Regions from separate parts of the Streptomyces agglomeratus genome, predicted to be linked through region 2. Evidence: riboswitches for the same ligand, from Rfam matches in the RefSeq annotation. Region 2 holds a riboswitch; each other region holds the start of a gene.
The links. A riboswitch is a leader RNA that binds a small molecule or an ion and turns the genes downstream of it on or off. The one in region 2 is predicted to bind cyclic di-AMP.
Positions count from the first base shown of each region.

Region 1: linked by a shared signal. The riboswitch ahead of AS594_RS30840 (LysM peptidoglycan-binding domain-containing protein) and the one ahead of AS594_RS18590 (M23 family metallopeptidase) in region 2 are both predicted to bind cyclic di-AMP.
Region 3: linked by a shared signal. The riboswitch ahead of AS594_RS05765 (M23 family metallopeptidase) and the one ahead of AS594_RS18590 (M23 family metallopeptidase) in region 2 are both predicted to bind cyclic di-AMP.

Region 1 covers NZ_MEHJ01000001.1:7,046,903-7,051,174, reverse strand. The annotation lists gene AS594_RS30850 (SDR family oxidoreductase) at 1-605, shown strand, start outside; gene AS594_RS30845 (SDR family NAD(P)-dependent oxidoreductase) at 624-1,421, opposite strand; cyclic di-AMP (ydaO/yuaA leader) riboswitch at 1,953-2,119, shown strand; gene AS594_RS30840 (LysM peptidoglycan-binding domain-containing protein) at 2,122-2,892, shown strand; gene AS594_RS30835 (SpoIIE family protein phosphatase) at 3,061-4,272, shown strand, end outside.
Region 2 covers NZ_MEHJ01000001.1:4,265,957-4,270,228, reverse strand. The annotation lists gene AS594_RS18595 (PrsW family intramembrane metalloprotease) at 1-472, shown strand, start outside; gene AS594_RS18590 (M23 family metallopeptidase) at 594-1,691, opposite strand; cyclic di-AMP (ydaO/yuaA leader) riboswitch at 1,703-1,848, opposite strand; partial or broken gene AS594_RS18585 (PP2C family protein-serine/threonine phosphatase) at 2,224-3,515, opposite strand; tRNA gene AS594_RS18580 (tRNA-Met) at 3,691-3,764, opposite strand; gene AS594_RS18575 (DUF5988 family protein) at 3,819-4,019, opposite strand; tRNA gene AS594_RS18570 (tRNA-Lys) at 4,180-4,252, opposite strand.
Region 3 covers NZ_MEHJ01000001.1:1,395,340-1,399,611, forward strand. The annotation lists gene AS594_RS05760 (SGNH/GDSL hydrolase family protein) at 1-720, opposite strand, end outside; gene AS594_RS05765 (M23 family metallopeptidase) at 981-1,928, opposite strand; cyclic di-AMP (ydaO/yuaA leader) riboswitch at 1,931-2,102, opposite strand; gene AS594_RS05770 (alpha-galactosidase) at 2,430-4,272, opposite strand, start outside.

The sequences.
Region 1 (4,272 bases), 2.8 Mb from region 2:
CACGGCTCGTCGAGGAGGCCGGGCGCAGGGCTGTCGCGGTGAGCTGTGACATCCGGGAGGAGGAGCAGTGCCGGGCACTCGTCGAGCGGGCTGTCTCGGAATTCGGCCGCATCAACATTCTGGTGAACAACGCGGCGTATCAGATGTCGCAGCCCGACGGCATCGGATCCATTACGACGGAGCAATTCGACCGGGTCATGAAGACCAATCTCTACGGCATGTTCTGGCTGTCGAAGATGGCACTCCCGCACATTCCCGAGGGAGGCTCCATCATCAACTCGTCCTCCGTTCAGGCGTACAAGCCCAGCCCGCATCTCCTCGATTACGCCATGACGAAGTCGGCCATTGTCGCCTTTACCCAGGGGCTGGCCCAGATGGTCGCCTCCCGCGGGGTCCGGGTCAACGCGGTCGCTCCCGGCCCGGTATGGACGCCGCTGATTCCGGCGACCATGCCCGACACCACCGAGTTCGGAAAGCAGGCGCCGCTGGGGCGGCCCGCACAGCCTGCCGAAATGGCTCCGGCCTATGTGTTCCTGGCTTCACCGCAGGCGAGTTACATCACGGCTGAGATCGTCAACGCCACGGGCGGTACGCCACTGCCGTAAAGGGCGCCCCGGCGCCGCTCACTTCGATTCGCCGGAGCCGGGTTCCGCCATCTTCCGGTGCGCGGCCGCCTTGACGCTGTCGGGGAGGATCCTGTTCGCGAGCCCTTGCGCCTTGGTCTTGACGGAACCCGCGACGATTTTCTTCCGGCCGGTCATCAGCGCCTCGAACCCCTGCCGCGCCACCTCCTCGGGGTCGTCCTTCTTCTGCCGCCCGACCCGTGTGTCGTCCATGCCGGCGCGGCGGAAGAAGGGCGTCTCCGTAGCGCCCGGCATCACCGCCGTGACCGTCACTCCGGTGCCCTTGAGTTCGTTCCGCAATGCCTGCGCGAACGACTGGACGAACGACTTGGAGGCGTTGTAGACGGCCTGGAAGGAGCCCGGGACCGCCGCGGCGATGGACGACGTGAACAGGAGCCGGCCCTCGCCGCGCGCGACCATGCCGGGCAGCAGGCCCTTCGCCAGCCGCACGGTGGACGTGACGTTCAGGTCGATGACGCGCACCTCGTCCGCGACATCGGTGTCAAGGAAGGCGCCGCCCCGGCCGACGCCGGCGTTGAGCGCGGCGGCGGCCAGGGGGCGTCCGGTCGCCGTAATGGCGCCGAGCAGCATTTCGGTTCCTTCCTCAGTGGCCAGGTCGGTTTTCACGGTCAGTACGTAGGCTCCATGAGCCCGCATTTCGTCCGCCGCGACGGCGAGTCCGGAATTTTCGGCGGTCAGTACAAGGTCAAAGCCGTGTTCCGCGAATTGCTTGGCCAGCTCGAATCCGATTCCGCTGGAGGCACCGGCGACGAGGGCCAGAGGCTTGGGCTCGTTCATGAGTCGGCAGGTACCCCCATGGGGCGATTCGTACCAATATTCACCTTTTCGCCGCACGCCTCGGACGGCCGAACCGACGCCCCGGCGCCCGGCGGACCACCAGCCGCCCTCCCCCGGCGATGCATCCCAATCCCCCTCGCCGCTCTGACGATTAGCGACCAATGAGCCCAAGTCGGCCTGAATAAAACGCACTTGCCGCACCCGGAGGACGGACGCCCGAACGGGGCGCACCGCCAAGATGGGCACTTCCGACCACGAACGACCCATGTGGGCGGTTTGCCGGAAAGGCCGTCGCGGACCTTAACCCGTGATACGGGTCACTTCCGCGACAGAAAGTAAAAGTTCTTTCGGGCGTCAGATCCCGCCCTCCGAAAGAAAGTTGCCTTCGCCGCCCACGGACAGTGACAGAAGTTCCCCCTTCCTGATGCGCCGCGCGATTGATCCGGAGATTCCCGGGCTTGTTCTTCCCGGCCTGTCTCGCTTACGGTCACCGTCAATCCGGGTGGACCGCCGAATCCTGCCGCCGTCCGGAATCCACAACCACTCACACTCACGTACGGCAGGAGCGGGGGAACCAGGTAAGCCGCCGGTCCGGAACGTTTCCGGACCGGCTTGGGGTGAAGTCGCACCGAACGTGCGACCGGGCATCTCCAGCCCGAACCCGACAGCTCACCTCGCAGGCGACGGAGAGGAATTCGTCATGCCCTCAAAGGGTAAGCACCGTCGCACCAAGGCCAGATCGCTGACCCGTGGCCTCATCGCCGCGGGTACCGGTGGCGCCGCACTCGTTCTGCCCCTGATCGGTGCGAACACCGCAGGCGCGGCGCAGCCCGCCGCCGCGGAGAAGACCGTGGCCGCCGCCCCGGCCGCCGCCAAGAAGGCCGCTCCCAAGACCTACACCGTGGTCTCGGGCGACTCGCTTTCCAAGATCGCGGACGCGCACTCGCTGAGCGGCTGGAAGAAGCTGTACCAGGACAACCGCCAGGTCATCGGTGACGAGCCGTCGCTGATTCACCCCGGTCTGAAGCTGACGATCGGCGCCAAGGCGAAGGCCGCCACGCCGGCGAAGGCGCCCGCGAAGGCCGCCCCGGCGGCCGAGCGGGCCGACCGTTCTGAGGCCCGCGCCGCCGTCGCGAAGACGACGACGTACACGAACGACCTCGACGGCTGGATCAAGGAGTCGCTGGCCGTCATGGCCAAGCACGGCATCCCGGGCACGTACGAGGGCATCCACCGCAACGTCATGCGGGAGTCCTCGGGCAACCCGCGGGCCATCAACAACTGGGACTCCAACGCCGTGGCCGGTACGCCGTCCAAGGGCCTGCTCCAGGTCATCGCGCCCACGTTCGCGGCCTACCACGTGCCCGGTACGTCGATGGACAGCTACGACCCCGTCGCCAACATCACCGCCGCGTGCAACTACGCCGCGGACCGGTACGGCTCGATCGACAACGTGAACGGCCCGTACTAGAGGGACCGCTTGCGGCAGTCATGGCCCGCCCGCTCCGGCGCGGCAGCCTCCGGGGTGCCGTCGGAGCGGGCGGGCCTGTCGCATGCCGGCCCCGGGGGGGAGCTCCGACTCCCCGGCCGACATCGCGCACGGCACCCACAGACAGGCACGCAATGCTAGAAATAGGGCATGAGCGGACGTCTCGGACGATCCAAGGCGGACGGGGCACCGCGCTCGTCCCGGCGGGGAGTGCGGGCCCGGCTGGAGGTGCGCAGCGCCGCAGGTCAGGTGCTCTTCCTCCAGATCGTGGTCGCGGTGCTGCTAATCACCGCCGCCGTGGTCGCGCTCGCGTTCCAGACGCGCAGCGACAGCGAGCGGGACGCCCGTAACCGGTCGCTCGCCACCGCGGAGGCCTTCGCTGACGCCCCCGGCACCGCCGAGGCCCTGCGGTCCCCCGATCCGACCGCCGCGCTGCAATCCCACACGGATTCAGCCCAGCGGGCGGCGGGCGTGGACTTCATGGCCGTGATGGCACCGGACGGCACCCGGTACGCCGACACCGATCCCTCGCTGATCGGCGAGCGCGCCGAGGACGTCGAGCGCGCCTCGGCCGGAGCGTCCTTCACGGAGATCTTCAAGGGCGCCCCGAACGACGCGGCCCGCGCCGTCGTCCCCGTGACCACCGCCGACGGCTCCGTCGTCGGTCTGGTCGCGGCCGGAGTCACGGTCGAGAACGTCGGGGACGCGGTGGACCGCCATCTGCCGATGCTGCTCGCCTCCGCCACCGGCGCGCTCATCCTGGCCGTCGGCAGCTCCGTACTCGTGAGCAGGAGGCTGCGGCGGCAGACACACGGGCTCGGGCCCACCGAGATGACCCGTATGTACGAGCACCACGACGCCGTTCTGCACGCCGTCCGCGAAGGGGTGCTCATTGTCGCGGACGACGGCCGCCTCACCCTGCTCAACGACGAGGCACGCCGGCTGCTGGAGCTGCCTCCGGGCGCCGAGGGGCGGCACGTCACCGACCTGGGCCTCGACGCCCCCATCGCCGAGCTGCTGGCCTCGGGCCGCACCGTGACCGACGAGGTTCACCTGGCCGGGGACCGGCTGCTGGCCGTCAACACCCGGCCCACCGCCCCCTACGGCGGCCCCCCCGGCACCGCCGCGACCCTGCGCGACACCACCGAGCTGCGGGCGCTGTCCGGCGCGGCCGAAGTGGCCCGGGAGCGCCTGAAGCTGCTGTACGAGGCCGGGGTGCGGATCGGCACCACGCTGGACGTGAGCCGGACCGCCGAGGAGCTGTCGGAGGTGGCGGTCCCCGCCTTCGCGGACTTCGCCACGGTGGAGCTGCTGGACCCCGTACTGCGCGGCGAGGAGGCGACAGGCGCGCACACCGAGATG
Region 2 (4,272 bases):
CTACGCCGCCGCCGGCTGGCTGCTGGCCACGGAGCCGCTCGCCCTCTCCTCGATGCGGGCCCGTGCGCTGGCGCGCGGCGCGGCGGCCCGTACGTACGGAGGAGCCGCCGGAGGCCGCCCCGGCAGCAGGGCCGCGGGCCGGGCCGCCGCCCGGGCCGTCGCCGAGTACGAGACCTTCGCCACGTCCCTGGCCTTCCTGCGCCACCGCGCCGGTCGCGGCGCACTCGGCCCTGACTTCCCGGCCCGCGAGCAGGAGCTCCTGCACCACCTGTGGCAGCGCAGGGAGGTGGCCGGTCCGGCGCTGGAGTACGCGGCGCGGGCGGCGGGCCGGGTGCGCACTCCACCGCCATGGCCGCCACAGTGGCACCACCCGCCTCCGCAGCCCTCCTGGCAGCCGTACGGGTACGGATACGGGTACGGCCCGCCCCCTCACCAGGAGTACGCCGCGTACAACCCGTACCGGCAGCAGTAGCAGGAGAGCCATGAGCGGTGGCACGCGAAACGGCAGCCCCGGCACCGTGGCCGGGACTGCCGTGTCGTGAATCAGATGTCGGAGCGCGGAGACCTGGACCGGGGACCGGACCGGACTGCCCTCAGACCGAGAGGCCCTTGCCGCGCAGCCACGCGGCCGGGTCGACGCCCGCGCCGTCCGGCGTGTGCACTTCCATGTGCAGGTGCGCCCCGGTGACGTTGCCGGTGGCGCCCACGCGGCCGATGACGTCGCCCGTACCGACCTCGCCGGACGTGACGGTCATCGAGGAGAGGTGGCAGTACCAGATCTCCGTACCGTCCGAGAGCTCCAGGACGATGCGGTAGCCGTACGAACCCGACCAGCCCGCGGACTTGATCGTGCCGCCGTGCACGGCCTTGAGCGGCGTGCCCGTCGGAGCGGCGAAGTCGAGGCCGGTGTGCTGGCCGGAGGACCACATGGCGCCGGCCTGCCCGTACGTGGAGGTGAGCGTGTACGACGAGAGGGGCATCGAGTAGCTGGCGGCCAGCTTGGCGAGGCGCTCCTCCTCCGCCTTGCGCTCGGCCTCTTCCTCCGCCTGGCGCTTCTTCTCCTCGGCCTCGCGCTTCTCCTCGGCCGCCTTGGCCTCCGCCGCGGTCTGCTGCTGCTTCGCCTCGGCGGCGGCCTTCTCGGCGGCCTCCTTCTCGGCGGCCAGCTGCACCTCGGCGTCGGCGGCGGCCTGCTGCTGCTCGGCCTGCTGGAGGATGCGGGCGCGCAGGGCCTCGCCCGCGTCGGTGGTGCCCTGCCGCGCGTCGGCGGTGGTGACGCCGGCGGTGGTGAGCGGGGCGGCGGCGACGACCGCCTCACCCGTACCGGAGCCCGAATCCGAGGCGGATTCGGCGTCGTCGGACATCAAAGTGCCGACACCGGGTAGTGACTTGGCGTCGGGAAGCGAGTCCGCTATCGCGTCCGGAAGGGAGATCGAGATGGCCGGCTTGTCCTGGGCGGTGGCTATGCCTCCCGCGCCGACCGCGGCGATGACGCCGACGCCGAGAACGGTGGAGCTGCGACCGAGACCGCCGCGCTGCTTGGCGACTCGGTGACGACCGCGTACGGGCCGGACGGATTCCTCAGTCGGATTCCATTCTTCCCAGGCACCTTCCCCGCCGACGTACGTCTCGCTGTCGTGGGGCACCCCTTGAGGGGGCAGGGTGGCATGGGGCGCGGTCCTGTTTGACGCCACGGAGGCGTGCTCCTTTCCTTCCTTCTCGCCTACCGGGTTAGCTGACGGGTTCGGAGCAGGAAGGTCTCCTACGGGCCTCTTCGCGGACGAAGCGGCCCGATTCACCCCAAGGAACGTGGTTCCCCGGTTCCCTTGCGGAATTCGGCGCGTGCGCACGGTGCCGTCTCTTGCGACGACTGGGATGACCGCGCTGCGTTATCGAACGTTAATAGACACCGGCTCCGGTTTCCAAGCTGTTCCAACTGATCGTTAAGGGCCTTGGCCTGAACCAATCAGGACACAAACGGGCACAGCCGTACGAGTTGACCGCCCCTCAGGAAACATCCGTCTCATGACGGTTCGTCAATTGTTATGCGCAGGGGCATCTCGCGATCACCCACGGTCATGAGGCAGGTCGGACGGCTGACTTCGGCCCCATGGAGCCCCGCCTGCGCCGAACTCACCGCCGTACTGACCTGACTCGACGCTTCCGTCCCCGACGGCCAACACCTGCTCGCCCTCACCCTCGCCCTCGACGAGCGCGCGGTCGCCTTCACGGCTCCGCACGGCCGGAGCCCGCACTGGTCCGGCCGGCCACAAGACCTGCCCGCCTGACCAGGCTTACGGTCCTGCGGCGGTCCTGCTGCCCGTGTGCGGGCCGCCCGACCGCCAGCAGGGCCATGTCGTCCGTGGCGGCCCCCGACGTGTGCAGCCGTACGTCGGCCACCAGCGCCTCCAGCAGCTCGTCCGGGCAGGGGAAGATCCGGCCGCGCAGCCGCACGGCCGGATCGTAGAAGACACCGGAGGCGTTCCTGGCCTCGGACAGGCCGTCCGTGTAGAGCAGCAGCGTAGCGTGGCGCCCGGCGGGAACGCGTACTCCTGCGCCCGGTCCGGCCAGGCGCCCAGCTCGCCCATCCCCAGCGGCAGCGCGGCGTCGGCCGGCACGATCCGGGCCAGGTCGCCGTCGACGTACAGCAGCAGCGGTTCCGGATGGCCCCGGTTGACCAGCCGCACGACGCCCTCGCCGCGCGGGATCTCGGCCAGTACGGCCGTCGTGAAGCCCTCGAAGGCGTCCAGGCCGTCCCGCCGCGCGCCCTCCCGCGTGAGTGCCCGCTCCAGCCGCTGCGCGACCGCTTCCAGCGTGCGCTCCTGCTCGGCCGCCTCCCGGAACGCCCCGACGACGACGGCCACCGCCTCCACCGCGCCGAGCCCCTTCCCCCGTACGTCGCCGACCACCAGCCGCACCCCGGACGGCGTGTCCTGTACGGCGAAGAGGTCGCCGCCGATGAAGGCGTCCGCCTGAGCGGCCTCGTACCGCGCGGCGACGTGCAGTCTGGCGATCCGGTCGGCGGGTACGGGGAGAACGGCGCGCTGGGCCGCCTCGGCGATGGTGCGGGCGGAGGCGAGCCGACGGCCGCTGCGGCGTACGACGCGGTTGATGACGAGCGCGAGGAGCGCCACCGTGACCATCGTGATCAGCTCGGTCACGGACTCCACGTGCGTCGAGGTGCCGTTGTAGAGATGCAGCCCCACGACGGCGGCGGTTGCGACACCACCGGTCACCAGCGTGTTCAGGGGCGAGAAGAGCGGCGCGGCGATCAGCGGTGCGGCGGCGAAGAGCGGCGAGGCGGTGAAGTTCGGCGGCGTGGTGACGTCGAAGACGCACCCGCCGAAGATCAGCAGGGCGGGCAGCGCCCGGACGAACCGCGAGGCCGTGCCCGCGCCGCGCCCGCCGTCCGCTCCGCATCGCTTCCCCACCAGTGGTCTCCTGCCCGCCGCCACGCACCCGGCCGCGGACGGTACCGCGCCCAGCCCAGGCTGGCCGCAGCCGTGCCGCACGGCCATCGGAGACCGGCCGAATGGGGGACGGGGGCGGGGGACGGGCGGAACGGGGTGGACGGACCGCACGGACGACGGGCGGTCCGCGCGGGGGGCGGGCGGAGGGCGGCGCTTCCCCGGCCCCGCACACGACGAAGGCCCGGATCTCTTCCGAGATCCGGGCCTTCGTTTTCTTCTTCAGTAGCGGGGACAGGATTTGAACCTGCGACCTCTGGGTTATGAGCCCAGCGAGCTACCGAGCTGCTCCACCCCGCGTCGTTGAACCCAACTGTACGCCATTGGGGAGGGGCCCTCGACCACTTGTCGTGGTCACTCGGCGATCTCGGTCCGTTCCCACCACTCGTACACCGTCACACGGCCCTGGTCGGTGTCCTGATGCTTCGTCGTGACCTTGAAGTGTTCGTAACCGCCGCGGTGCGGGATCTTCAGTTCCTGCCCGGGCGGCGTGATCCGAACGATCCGCTCGGGCAGATCGTCCGGACCGCCCTCAAGAAGCGCCTTTTCAGTCATGGCCCCAGTCTTGCCACACACCGCCGCCCGCGCACGTCGGCACCGCGGCCCGCGCACTTCGGCACCGCCGCCCGCGAACACGAAAACGCCCCGACCGGAGAAGCCCGGACGGGGCGTTGACGTGCGGTTCGGCCGGGATGTCCCGGACGCCCCGCGTCGGTAGGCCGTGTGGGACTCGAACCCACAACCAACGGATTAAAAGTCCGCTGCTCTGCCAATTGAGCTAACGGCCCTCAACGGATCACCCCCGAGC
Region 3 (4,272 bases), 2.9 Mb from region 2:
GATCCAGGGCACCAGGTGCTCCCGCGCCCACTGGATGTTGTCGCGGCGCGCCTCCAGTGAGTTGCGCGGGGCCATGGGCGGCCACGCCTGGTCCGGGTCGGCCGGTACGTCGAGGCCGAGCACCTGGGCGGCGCGCAGCGCGACGCGGGTGTGGCCCTCGGGCGAGAGGTGGAGCCGGTCGCCGTCCCACGCGCGCCTGTCCTGGACGGACTTGAGCGACCACAGGTCGAGCACCGGGCAGTCGTAGCGGTCGGCGACCGCCCGCACGTGCGCCGTGTACGTCGCGATCTTGCCGCGCAGATGACGCAGCACGGGAATGCCACGCGTGTCGAAGCCGGTGGTCACCATGACGGTGCCCACAGCGTCGGTGAGCTCCGCGACGGCCCGTTCGAAGCGCTCGGCGACGTCGTCGGGGTCGCTGCCCGGCCGGAGGATGTCGTTGCCTCCCGCGCAGAAGCTCACCAGGTCGGGAGCCAGTTCCTTCGCGCGCGGGACCTGCTCGGCCACGATCTGGTCGAGGAGCCGGCCGCGTACGGCGAGGTTGGCGTAGCGGAACGTGTGCTCGGGGACGCGGTCGTCGAGGAGTACGGCGAGCCGGTCGGCCCAGCCGATGAACGCACCGTCGGGTCCGGGGTCTCCGACGCCCTCGGTGAAGCTGTCGCCGATCGCCGCGTACGACCCGATGGTGCCCGCACTGAATGTTCTCGAATCGTCTGCCACGTCGGCACATCCTTCACTGGAGCGAGTGACCTACGCCACCGTAGGGACGGGTTGACGCGGCGTGAGATAAGACACCGGTCAAGATTCACCCAACCCGGAATAGACCGAAAACGCACGTACGCCCCCTTTTGCCGCCGCGTGTGGCTGCAAAAGAGGGCGTACGTGAGCGTTCAGGAACGCCCGGCCGACGCAGAAGGACGGATCAGACAGTGACGATCGACAGTGACTGATCGGACGGCGACTGGTCAGACAGTGGCTGATCAGATGGTGACGCCGTGGCCGCGGAGGTAGGCCAGCGGGTCGACGTCCGAGCCGTAGCCCGGGCCGGTGCGGATCTCGAAGTGCAGGTGCGGGCCGGTGGAGTTGCCCGTGCTGCCGGAGAGACCGATCTGCGTGCCGCCACCGACGCTCTGGCCGGCGGAGACGGCCAGCGAGGAGAGGTGGGCGTACTGCGAGTACCGGCCGTCGTTGTGCCTGATGACGACCTCGTTGCCGTACGAGCCGCCCCAGCCCGCGGAGACGACGGTGCCGGGGGCGACAGCCTTGACCGGGGTGCCGCTGGAAGCGGAGAAGTCGACGCCCGTGTGGTAACCGCTGGACCAGCTGCCGCCGGCGGCGCGGTACGGGGTGGTGACGCCCGCTGCGACCGGGGCGGTGAAGCCGGACCCGTTGCTCTGCGCGGCAGCGGCGGGAGCGGGGGCGGAGACCTGCTTCTCGACCTTCGGAGCGGCCTTCGGAGCAGCCTTGGGCGCGGCCTTCGCCGGGGCGGGCTTCGCGGGAGCCGCCTTGGCGGGGGCGGGCCTAGAAGGCGCCGCGGCCTCGCCGCCGATGGTCAGCTTCATGCCGGGCAGGATCAGCGAGGGGTTGCCGCCGACGACCTGACGGTTGTCCTCGTACAGCTCCTGCCAGCCGCCGCGCACGTCCTGCTCGTCGGCGATCTTCGACAGGTAGTCGCCGGAGACCACGGAGTACGTCCTGGTGGCGGTCTTCTTCTGCGGCGCCTTCTTCTGCGGAGCCGCCTTCTCGGCGACGTCGGAGGCGGCGCTCTTGCCGGCGGCGGCGGGAGCCGGGGCGGCCTTCTCCGCGGCGTTCGCGCCGGTGGCGGCGATGAGGGGAAGTGCGAGTACGGCTCCGCCCGTTCCGGCGGCGACGAAACCGCGCGTCAGCGGGTTGGACCTCGGGCGGCGGTGCTTACCCTTTGCGGGCATGGAACATTCCTCTCCGGCGCCTACGAGGTGAGCTGTCGGGTTCGGGCTGGAGATGCCCGGCCGCGCCGGTGCGCGACTTAACCCCAAGCCGGTCCGGACAATGGGACATCCGGAGACCGGCGTACTTACCTGGTTCCCCCGCTCCTGCCACGCGTGAGTGAGTGTGAGTGCGGATTCCGGGAGGTGGCAGGATTCGGCGGTCCACCCGGATTGACGGTGACCGTAAGCCGACGGGGCTGCCCCGTACAAGCCAGTCCATTCATTCCGCCATGGACCGGTGCGAATTCCTGAGGCAATTCCCGTCACCCTCCGTGGATTACGGATCTTTACGCCCCGGCCGTGAGCTGGCATTCGCACACGGCGCTTCACCACGCACTGTCACGAATATGATCCTGCTCACCCGCCTTCGGGCCATTTCCCTTGCACACAAGGGCAGTTAACGTGATATCGCCCGTTTCGCACCAACTGCCGCATACCTACCATCTTGCTGCCGTAAGGGGGTCAAATCCGCCGCAGCCGGAACACCGCCGCGTCGAGGTCCCCGCGCAGCGCGGTGCGCAGCCCCCGGTGGAGCAGGACCGAACCCCGGTGCACGGCGGACGTGTCGGGACAGGCGTACGCCGCACCCGGGTCCAGCCCGCGCAGGCGCAGCGGCGGCTGCTGTTCCCCGTAGTGCTGGGCCTGGAGCCAGGCGAGGACCACGACGTCGTCACCGCGCACGTACTGGACCGCGCTGAGTCCTCCGTCGGGTGCGCGCAGCCGGTACAGCTCGCCGTGCTGCACGACCGGCCTGATCTCCTTGTAGAGGTCCACCCACTCGCGCGCCTCGGCGATCTCGTCCTCCCCCCACCCGGTCAGATCGCCGCCGATGCCGAGCACGCCCGCCATCGCACTCACGAACCGGAAGCGCAGCGAGCTGACGCGTCCGTTGAGCTGCGAGTTGGGGCTGTCGGTGACCCACGCGGCCATCGCCCTGGCCGGGTGCAGCTGGCTGAATCCGTGCTGGATGGCCAGCCGGTCCAGCGGATCGGTGTTGTCCGAGGTCCACACCTGGTCGGTACGGGAGAGAATCCCGAGGTCGATCCTGCCTCCGCCGCCCGAGCAGGACTCGAAGGCCACGCCGGGATGCGCGGCCCGCAGCCGGTCGAGGAGCGCGTACAGAGCGTGCACGTGTTCGGTCCACAGCCGTTGCGGGTACGGTTCACCGGGCCAGCCCGCGTCGGTGAAGCAGCGGTTGAAGTCCCACTTCACGTAGTCGACCGGGGCGCTCGACAGCAGCCCGTCGAGCTGCTCCCAGAGGTATGCCTGGACGTCGTCCCGCGCGAGGTTGAGGACGAGCTGGTTGCGGAACTCCGTGCGGGTACGACCGGGATGGTGCTGCACCCAGTCGGGACGGGCTCGGTACAGATCGCTGTCGGCGTTGACCATCTCCGGTTCGACCCAGATCCCGAACCGCATGCCCAGCCCGTGCACTTCGTCCGCGAGCGGCTTCAGCCCTCCGGGGAAGCGGTCGGGATTCGGTGTCCAGTCGCCGAGCCCGGCGCGGTCGCTGACCCGCGCGCCGAACCACGCGTCGTCCACCACGAACAGCTCGACGCCGATGTCCGCGGCCCGTCGCGCCAGGGCGCGCTGCTGCTCCTCGGAGATGTCGAAGCCGGTCGCCTCCCAGGAGTTGTAGAGGACGGGCCGCGAGCGCCCGGCGTCGGGGATCACGTGGGCGAGCTGCCAGGCGTGCCAGGCGCGGCTCGCCCCGCCGAACCCGCCGTCGCTCCACAGCCCGGCGAAGACGGGCGTGGTGTACGTCCCGCCGGGAGCGAGCCGCAGCAGGCCCGAGTCGTCGTGTCCCGCCCCGCCGGTGATCTGCATCGTGCCGTCGGGCAGTTGCTGTACGGCGATGCGCCACGACCCGGACCAGCCGAGCGCGCAGCCGTACACCTCGCCGCTCTCCTCCGTGGCGCCCTCCGCGTCGAGGGCGACCCAGGGCAGGTGCTGGTGCCCGGTGTGGCCGCGCCGGCTGCCCAGGACCTTCTCGCCGGGAGCGAGGTCCGAGCGTACGAGCCGGGATTCGGCCGCCCACCGGCCGTGCAGCTGGCTCAGCCGCCACCGCTCGCGCCGGGGCAGCGTCCAGGCGGCCGCGTCGGCCCGCAGCAGCTCCAGGCCGAGAGCGCCGGCCGGCCCGTCGTGCGCGACGGTGGCCCACCGCTCGACGACGTCGGAGTCCGCGCGCATCCGGTAGTGCAGGGTGAGGCCGAGGTGGTGCACGGGGTCGGCGAAGCGCAGCCGCAGCTCGTCGCCGTCCGTGGCCGACCCGGTGTGCCGCCACTCGGTGCCGCGCACGGCGGGC